2 regions of the Roseateles sp. FW301-B2 genome follow, and region 1 is predicted to be linked to the other one. Evidence: predicted binding sites of a transcription regulator. Region 1 holds the regulator's gene; the other holds the start of a gene.

Region 1 (4,708 bases):
TGATGCAGGTCATGACCCGGGTGCATGACGACAAGTACGAAGTCTTCGGCGGCAACCACGCCGCGTTCGACCCCATCACCAATCTGCGCGTCGGCGTGCAAGTGCTGAAGGAATGCATCCAGCGCGCCGGCGGTGTGGAGGAAGGTCTGCGCTATTACGTTGGTGCCGCCAACCTGCCGGACGACGCCGGCTATACCGGCCGCGTGCTGGCCGAGCACGAGCAGCTCAAGGCGGTGGCCAATGGCCGGCCGCCGGTTGCCAAGCCGGCAGCGCCGGCCGTGTCGGACGAGCGGATCGCGCTGGCACATTGATGCACTGTCCCACCCGGCGCAACCCTAATCCGCCGGGAATCGTCCGCTACACTGCAGCCTTCGCGCGACTGGCGATGAAGGCCGCTATACCCTGTTATGCCGGCCCGAGGTGGTTGACCACCGGGGAGCGCGAACTGCCATGGGCCCTGGTTCGTGTCAGCTTTTCCGCCGTTCGCCTGGGCAGCCTGCACCACGTCGTGACGTGGCCGCCGGGCTCCAACCCTAGAGTACAGCCAGCATCACACCATGTTTGACCGCAGCCTTTCGACTCTCGCCAACGTAGATCCCGACCTGTGGGCCGCCGTGCTGAATGAGAACCAGCGCCAGGAAGACCACATCGAGCTGATCGCCTCGGAGAACTACACCTCGCCCGCCGTCATGCAGGCGCAGGGCAGCCAGCTCACCAACAAGTACGCCGAGGGCTATCCCGGCAAGCGTTACTACGGCGGCTGCGAGTACGTGGACGTGGTGGAGCAACTGGCGATCGACCGCGTCAAGCAGTTGTTCGGCGCCGAGCACGCCAATGTGCAACCCAACTCGGGCTCGCAGGCCAACCAGGGCGTGTTCTTCGCCCTGCTGCAGCCGGGCGACACCATCATGGGCATGAGCCTGGCCGAAGGCGGCCACCTGACCCACGGCATGCCGCTGAACATGAGCGGCAAGTGGTTCAAGGTCGTCAGCTACGGCCTGACGGAGCAGGAAGACATCGATTACGACGCAATGGAGCGCCTGGCGCGCGAGCACAAGCCCAAGCTCATCATCGCCGGCGCCTCGGCCTTCAGCCTGCGCATCGATTTCGAGCGCTTTGCCAAGGTGGCCAAGGAGATCGGCGCCTATTTCATGGTGGACATGGCGCATTACGCCGGCCTGATCGCCGCGGGCGTCTACCCCAACCCGGTGCCGCATGCCGATGTGGTGACCTCCACCACCCACAAGAGCCTGCGCGGCCCGCGCGGCGGCATCATCCTGATGAAGGAGCATGTGGCCAAGCAGATCAACAGCGCGATCTTCCCCGGCATCCAGGGCGGCCCGCTGATGCATGTGATCGCTGGCAAGGCGGTGGCCTTCAAGGAGGCGCTCACGCCGGAATTCAAGACCTACCAGGAACAGGTGGTCAAGAACGCCAAGGTGCTGGCCGAGACCCTGATCGCGCGCGGCCTGCGCATCGTCTCCGGCGGTACCGAAAGCCACGTCATGCTGGTGGATCTGCGGCCCAAGGGCCTGACCGGCAAGGAGGCCGAGGCCCTGCTGGGCAAGGCCCACATGACCTGCAACAAGAACGGCATTCCCAACGATCCGCAAAAGCCCATGGTGACCAGCGGCATCCGCCTGGGCACGCCGGCCATGACGACGCGCGGCTTCAAGGAAGATCAGGTGCGCCAGACCGCGCACCTGATCGCCGATGTGCTGGACAAGCCGGGCGACGAGGCGAATCTGGAAGCCGTGCGCGCCAAGGTGGCCGCACTGACGCGTCAGTTCCCGGTCTACCGCTGAGCCAACGAGCCGCCCCGTCGCATGCGTTGCCCTTTCTGCGGACATCACGAAACCCAGGTTGCCGAGACCCGGGAGTCCGACGAGGGCGACGTGGTGCGTCGGCGGCGCCGCTGCCAGGGCTGCGAGAAACGCTTCACCACCTACGAACGGGCGGAAATCGCCATGCCCGCGGTGGTCAAGAAGGATGGCACGCGCGCCGAGTTCGATCCGAGCAAGGTGCGCGCCTCCATGCAACTGGCGCTGCGCAAGCGTCCGGTGAGCATTGAGCAGATCGATGCGGCCCTGGAGCGCATCCACGAAAAACTGCTCGCCAGCGGTGCCAAGGAAATCCCCTCCACCCGGCTGGGTGAGTTGGTGATGCGCGAGCTCAAGCGCATCGACAAAGTGGCCTATGTACGCTTTGCCTCGGTCTATCGCAGCTTCGAGGATGTGGACGAGTTCCGCCAGTTGATTCGCGAGATCTGAGCTTCGCCCCGCTCCCTCTTCGGTGTGAATGAAACACCGAACACGGCGAGCTAAGTTTTCAGCACCGCCAAGGCTTGAACGGCGAGGTGCTACATGAACGGCTCAAGACAGCAGCGACGCTCGGCCCCGTTGCGCAACTCCAGCGGTGTCTCCTTGCTGGAAATCTGCATCTGCCTCGCGATACTGTGCCTGCTGTCGCTGCCCGCGCTGCAAGCCATGAGGGCCTTGCGCGAGCGCAACCGTCTGCATGCAATTGCCTCGCAACTCTACGTGGACCTGCAATTAGCCCGCAGTGAATCGATACGCAGCGGCAACAGCATCCATCTTAGCTTTGCCGACACAGCCGAAGGCTCCTGCTATTGGATGCATATCGGCCAGACGACAGACTGCAGTTGCGACAACGCCGGCAAGGTCAGCTGTGGCGACGCGGGCGCATTGATTCGAGCCGCTTGGCTGCCCAGCAACGGTGCAATGAGCATACGCGCCAATGTCAACCGCATAACCTTCAAGGGTGAACAGGGCACGGCCAGCCCCGCCGGCACGATAGACGTGCGACTCAGGGACGGCGCCATGGTGCGGCACATCGTCAGCATCATGGGACGGATCAGGTCCTGTTCGCCGGATACCGACCGGGGCGCCCTGCCCCGCTGCTAAGCCCCCCCTCAAGCAAGGGGGGGTATGGATGAGCGGTGCGCCCGAGCTGACAGGCGGCGCCAATTCGTGCAGCTTGTCACGAGTCAACACCAAATAATCGGGCCGTGAGCAAGCAGCCCCCTTCCACGCAAAAATGGCATCGTGTAGCCACGGTTGAGGCTGGATTCACCCTGGTTGAACTGATGGTCACGCTGAGCATCTTGGTGATACTGGCCGTGGTCGCCCTACCCACCTACCGCCAGTACGTATCCAAAAGCCGCCGCGCCGATGCCTATTCCGCACTGGCCACGGTGCAGCAGGCGCAGGAGCGCTGGCGCGCCAACAAACCAGCCTACACAGACTCCATGGCGGAGTTGGGCCTGCTGGCCAACGCTGCAGCCAAACACTACGACATTGCCATCCAGAATGCGTCGGCAACGGGCTACACGCTTGTCGCCACGCCCCGCGCTGGCGGCCTGCAAACGGCAGACAGCGACTGCGCCAACCTGTCCATCACGATGAAGGGAGGCACGGCGAAGTACCAGGCCGTGGATGGATCCAGCGCGGATAGCTCGGACAAGTGTTGGCCCAAATGAGCGTACAACATCAACATCGCGGCGTCAGCCTCGTCGAGGTGATGGTGGCACTTGCCATCCTCGGCGTGCTGCTGGGCGTGGCGTGGCCGAATCTGGCCGATATGCTGTCGCGTTACCGCGTCGAGGCCGTCGCTGCCGAATTGCGCGCCAATCTCGCTTATGCACGCTCCGAGGCGGGGCTCAGAGCAACGGAATTGCAGCTTTGGTTTGGTCGTAATGCCAGCCAAAGCTGCTACACGGTGGCGATGTCCATCGGCCCGCTGGGCAGCTGTGACTGCACGCGCGCCCCGGCCTCGGCCTGCAACTTCCAGCAGACCGAGTCAAAAACGGTTGCGGTCGCAAGCCAGACCGGCGTGGAATTAAAGCCGCAGGCGGGCGACAAGATGAGGTTCAGCGGCCCCCAGCTGGCGCCAATTCCCAGCAACTTCGCTGTGCTGGTCCAGGGCAGGCGGGTCGGGCAATTGCTGATCAGCATGAATCCGCTCGGACGTATTGCCACCTGCTCGCCCGACCAGTCCATGCCAGGAGTTGCGCCATGTCAGTGAGACGCACGCTGCAGCACGGCATGACCTTGGTCGAACTCATGGTGGGTTTGGCCGTCGGCATGATCGTGGTCGCCGGTGCCGTGGTGATGGCCACCAGCCAGATCGGAGATCACAAACGTCTGGTGCTGGAAACGCAGGTGCAGCAGGACTTGCGCGCCGCCGCGGACATGATGTTGCGCGATATCCGGCGTGCCGGCGCCTGGAGTTCGGCGAGTACATCGGTATGGGCACCCAGCAACACTGCACCCAACAGCAATCCCTATGGCGGCCTGCGGGTGTTGCTCGACGGCGTTCCGGTTGTTACTGCAGGCAATGAGGTCACTTACGCGTATTCCGATGACAAGCTGAGTCATGCGCCGCCGGCGGTGTTGCCGCTGGCCGCCGAACAGCATGGCTTCCGGCTACGCAGTGGCAGGCTCGAATATCGCCTGGGGGGCAGCTACCAGCCATTGACGGATCCGGCCGTGCTAGAGGTGAGGGACTTTGCCGTCACGCTCAATACGCAAGCCGTTCCGCTGCCCGACTATTGTCTGTCCCCTTGCAATGGCTTGGCGAATTGCCCGCCCGCCCTGCAGGTGCACGACGTGCAAATCAGGATACGGGGGGTAGCCGCGCACGACGCGGCCGTCGACCGTACCCTGACGTTGAGCGCACGGGTGCGCAA
Region 2 (4,708 bases), on a different contig from region 1:
TCGCCGCCGCTGAACACCAGCGCGTCGAGCAGGCCGCGGCGCCGCTCCAGCCAGGCCAGCAGCTCGGCCCAGCCAAGCCGGCCCGGCCCGCGCGGCTGCAGCCCGGGGTTGTGGCAGTAGACGCAGCGCCAGGGGCAGCCCTGCAGGAACACCACCGCGGCCAGCTGGCCGGGATAGTCCAGGCTGCTGAAGGGCGTCAGCCCGGCCACCGCGGGCGCCGCACTCAAGCCGCGGCCGCGCCCTGGCACAGCGGCCGTTCCTGGAAGCACAGCCGCTCCTCGAATTCACCCTGCTTGCCGGTGTTGAAGGATGCCACCGGCCGGTGGTAGCCCATCACGCGGGTCCAGATCTCGCAGCGCTGGCGCTCGTGCTCCTGCAGCTCGGTCTGTGCTTGGTTTGGGGTCATGTCTTGCCTCCTTGGCTTTGGTTGGGAATCGACGTCATCAGGCCGCCACCGCGGCCTGTTGCTTGCGCGCCAGCGCCTCGGCATCGCAGTGCGGGCAGAACTCGTGGCGCCCGCTCAGATAGCCATGCGTGGGGCAGATCGAGAAGGTGGGCGTCACGGTGATGTAGGGCAATTTGAAACGCGACAGCGAGCGCCGCACCAGCTCGCGGCAGGCCGCGCTGCTGGAGAGCGCCTCGTTCATGTAGAGATGCAGCACGGTGCCGCCGGTGTATTTGCGCTGCAGCTCGTCCTGGCGCTCGAGCGCCTCGAAGGGATCGTCGGTGAAGCCCACCGGCAGCTGCGAGCTGTTGGTGTAGTAAGGCTGCTCGGCCGTGCCGGCCTGCAGGATGGCAGGGAAGCGCCGTTTGTCTTCCTTGGCAAAGCGGTAGGTCGTGCCCTCGGCCGGCGTGGCCTCGAGGTTGTAGAGGTGGCCAGTCTGTTCCTGGAACTCGACCATGCGGCCGCGCACATGGTCCAGCAGGCGCAGCGCCAGCGCATGGCCGGCGGGCGTGCTGATGTCCTGCGCATCGGCCGTGAAGTTGCGGATCATCTCGTTGATGCCGTTCACGCCCAGGGTCGAGAAATGGTTGCGCAGCGTGCCCAGGTAGCGCTTGGTGTAGGGGAACAGGCCGGCATCGATGAGGCGCTGGATCAGCTTGCGCTTGATCTCCAGGCTGTCGCGGCCCAGCGCCAGCAGCTCGTCCAGGCGGCGCAACAGGCCGGCCTCGTCGCCGGCGTGCAGATGGCCCAAGCGCGCGCAGTTGATCGTCACCACGCCCAGCGAGCCGGTCTGCTCGGCCGAGCCGAACAGGCCGTTGCCGCGCTTGAGCAGCTCGCGCAGATCCAGCTGCAGGCGGCAGCACATCGAGCGCACCATGTTCGGCTGCAGCTCGGAATTGAGGAAGTTCTGGAAATACGGCAGGCCGTAGCGCGCCGTCATCTCGAACAGCGCGGTCGCGTTGGGGCTGTCCCAGTCGAAATCGGGCGTGATGTTGTAGGTGGGGATGGGGAAGGTGAAGGCGCGGCCGCGCGCATCGCCGGCCATCATCACCTCGATATAGGCGCGGTTGATCAGGTCCATCTCGGCCTGCAGATCGCCATAGCAGAACGGCATCTCGCGGCCCGCGATCACCGGCACCTGCTCGCGCAGATCCTCGGGGCAGGTCCAGTCGAAGGTCAGGTTGGTGAACGGCGTCTGCGTGCCCCAGCGCGAGGGCACGTTGAGGTTGTAGACCAGCTCCTGCATGCACTGGCGCACCTGCTCGTAGCCCAGCCCGTCCTGGCGCACATAGGGCGCCAGATAGGTGTCGAAGCTGGAGAAGGCCTGGGCCCCGGCCCATTCGTTCTGCAGCGTGCCCAGGAAGTTGACGATCTGGCCTACCGCGCTGGAGAGATGGCGCGGCGGTGCCGATTCGACCTTGCCCGCCACGCCGTTGAGCCCCTCGTTGAGCAGGGTGCGCAGCGACCAGCCGGCGCAGTAGCCGCTCAGCATGTCGAGGTCGTGGATGTGCAGATCGGCCTCGCGATGCGCGCGCCCCACCTCGGGCGGATAGACCTGGTCCAGCCAGTAGTTGGCCACCACCTTGCCGGAGACGTTCAGGATCAGCCCGCCCAGGCTCCAGCCCTGGTTGGCATTGGCCTTGATGCGCCAGTCGCGCTGCTGCAGGTATTCGTCCATGGTGGCCTGCACATCCACCAGGGTCTGGCGCGCGCCGCGCAGCTGGCGGTGCTGCTCGCGATACACCACGTAGGCGCGCAGCGTGTGACGCAGGCCGGCATCGAACAGCGCGGCCTCGACGGCATCCTGGACCTGCTCGATCTGCGGGCAGTGAACCCCTTGCAGGCGCGGCAGCACCGCCGCCCGCGTCAGCTGCTGCGCGCGCTGCGCATCCAGCTCGCCGGTGGCGGCGCCGGCCCGCGCCAGCGCGCTGGCAATCTTGGCCGCGTCGAAGGCGACGACGCGCCCGTCTCGTTTCATCAGCGCCGTAGGCTGCTGGGCCGCTTGAGTGGACATGAAAAACCTATATCTAGTGTCAGGCCGGCAGGATAGACACTAGATATGTGGTCAACAAGACCTGACCCCGGCGATCTGCGCGGGCTTTGCGCCAGCGCAAAAAGGGCCGAGCCGAGCTTGCCGGGCCTGCGCGTGGTGTTGGCAACAAAGCGCAGATCGCGCACCACGGCATCAAGGCCGTGCACTGCCCGAGCAGCGCAGGTCGGCAGGTGCGAGGCCCCATTTGCGATGCCGAGGCGCGCAGCAGAACCGGGTTGCGCATCGCTCCAGGCGATGCGTCGAGCGCGCCTTGTTTGAGCTGGAGCACAGGCGGGTGCCACTGGCACACGCCGGCCCGCAGGGGTGCAACGGCGAGTTGTGCGCGAGTCCCGGTTCGGCGAGCACCGAGGAAAGCCTGAGCGTTCTACGCGAAGGCCACCGCATCTGGGGCCGAGTGCCTGCCGGCCTGGGCTGCGGCGCGGATCCGTCGATCCGAGACGGCTGCGTCACCTCAACCTGAAACTCGCCACCAGTTCCGACAGCTGCTGCGCCTGGTTGCGCAGGCTCTCGGCCGCGGCGGCGCTTTCTTCCACCAGGGCGGCGTTCTGCTGCGTCACCTGGTCGAGCTGGCCCACCGCCTCGCCCACCTGGGAGATGCCGCGCGACTGCTCGCCGCTGGCGCTGGCGATCTCGGCGATCAGGGTGCTGACGCGGCCCACCTCCTGCACGATGTCCTGCATCGCGCCGCCGGCCTGCTCGGCCAGGCGGTTGCCGTTCTCGACCTTGGTCTGGCTGTCGCCGATCAGCGACTTGATCTCGCGCGCCGCCTCGGCGCTGCGCTGCGCCAGGCTGCGCACCTCGCCCGCCACCACCGCGAAGCCCCTGCCCTGCTCGCCCGCGCGCGCCGCTTCCACCGCGGCATTCAGCGCCAGGATATTGGTCTGGAAGGCGATGCCGTCGATCACGCCGATGATCTCCGAAATGCGGTTGGAGCTCTGCGAGATCGCAGCCATATTGCTGACCAGATCGCCCACCACGGCGCCGCCACGGCCGGCCGCGGCGCTGGCGCTGTGCGCCAGCTCGTTGGCCTGGGCGGCGGTCTGGGCGTTGTTGCGCACCGTGCTGGAGAGCTCCTCCATGGTGGCCGCGGTCTCCTCCAGATTGCTGGCCTGGGTCTCGGTGCGCTGGCTCAGATCGGCATTGCCGGTGGCGATCTCGGCCGAGCCGGTGCTGATGCTCTCGCTGCTGTCGCGCACCTGGCCGACGATGGCGCGCAGGCTTTCCGTCATGCGGCCGAGCGCCTGCAGCAGCTGCGCCATCTCGTTGCGGCCCCTGGCCTGCAGCGTGGCGCTGAGGTCCCCCGCGGCGACGCGCTCGGCCAGGTCCAGGGCCTCACGTACCGGCGCGGTGATGGAGCGGCTCACAACCCAGGCCAGCCAGACCGACAGTGCAATCGCCAGCGCCGTGCCCAGCAGGCTCACCCACATCACTTGGCTGCTGCCGCTCTGCGCCGCGGCATAGTCCTTGGCGCCCTCGCTGACTTGCAGCCCGATCAGGGCGTCCATGGCCTCCTGGGTCTGCTTGCCGAGCGGCAGGATCTGGCCCGTGTAGATCTGCGTCGACTGTTCGGCCGCACCGGACTTGATGGCATCGCGGGCGGCCAGCAGCCCGTCCTTGACGTAGCGGCCGCGCAGCTCGATGAACTTGGCGGCCAGGCGCGCCTCCTCGGGCGTCATCTGGCTGGCCGCATAGGCCTTCCAGGCCTTGGTGACCTGCTCGATATTGCCCTGCATCACCGCGTTCAGCTCGTCCAGCTTGCCCGGCGCCTGCATCATCTCGGTGACCAGCACGCGGTTCTGCAGCATCAGCGAGTTGACCCGGGCCAGCTGCTGCAGCGGCACGGTGCGGTCTTCGTAGATCTGGCTGGTGCTGGCGGCGATCTGGCGCGCGCCCAGGGTACCCAGCACCGAAATGATGATGAGCAGCACCATCACGGTGCCAAAGCCCACGGCGAGCCGGGTTCCGACTCTCAGGTTCTCGAACGTAAGCATCTCGACCTCCGGACACCATCCTCAAACCATGCCCCTGGGCGCAGGGGTGATGGGCCAGTATAGGGATGGAGCTCCACACCGGCCAGGGTTTCCGATCCTGCTAGCAAGATCTGACCCTAGCCTGTCGGGCTGCTCAGCCGGGCATCGAAAGCCGCTTCACCGCGCCGACGAAGCGCTGCAGGGTGGGCGACAGCACGCCGGGGGCCAGCCGCAGGTCCA

The links. Region 1 encodes NrdR, which represses ribonucleotide reductase genes. Its sites were predicted from a motif close to CACNANATNTNGTG; they were not measured.
Region 2: a site for NrdR is predicted at 2,465-2,478, ahead of AC3WQY_RS12725 (ribonucleoside triphosphate reductase). Genes of this name have one in related genera too.

What each region holds. Positions count from the first base shown of each region.
Region 1 covers NZ_JBYTBE010000012.1:112,627-117,334, reverse strand. Annotated here, with positions in the region: gene AC3WQY_RS10785 (lytic transglycosylase domain-containing protein) at 1-311, shown strand, start outside; ZMP/ZTP riboswitch at 366-500, shown strand; gene glyA (serine hydroxymethyltransferase) at 558-1,805, shown strand; gene nrdR (transcriptional regulator NrdR) at 1,827-2,270, shown strand; gene AC3WQY_RS10770 (GspH/FimT family pseudopilin) at 2,364-2,924, shown strand; gene AC3WQY_RS10765 (type IV pilin protein) at 3,029-3,499, shown strand; gene AC3WQY_RS10760 (prepilin-type N-terminal cleavage/methylation domain-containing protein) at 3,496-4,044, shown strand; gene AC3WQY_RS10755 (PilW family protein) at 4,035-4,708, shown strand, end outside.
Region 2 covers NZ_JBYTBE010000016.1:27,967-32,674, reverse strand. Annotated here, with positions in the region: gene AC3WQY_RS12735 (anaerobic ribonucleoside-triphosphate reductase activating protein) at 1-227, opposite strand, end outside; gene nrdD (anaerobic ribonucleoside-triphosphate reductase) at 224-406, opposite strand; gene AC3WQY_RS12725 (ribonucleoside triphosphate reductase) at 444-2,459, opposite strand; gene AC3WQY_RS12720 (methyl-accepting chemotaxis protein) at 2,945-4,489, opposite strand; gene ipdC (indolepyruvate/phenylpyruvate decarboxylase) at 4,623-4,708, opposite strand, start outside.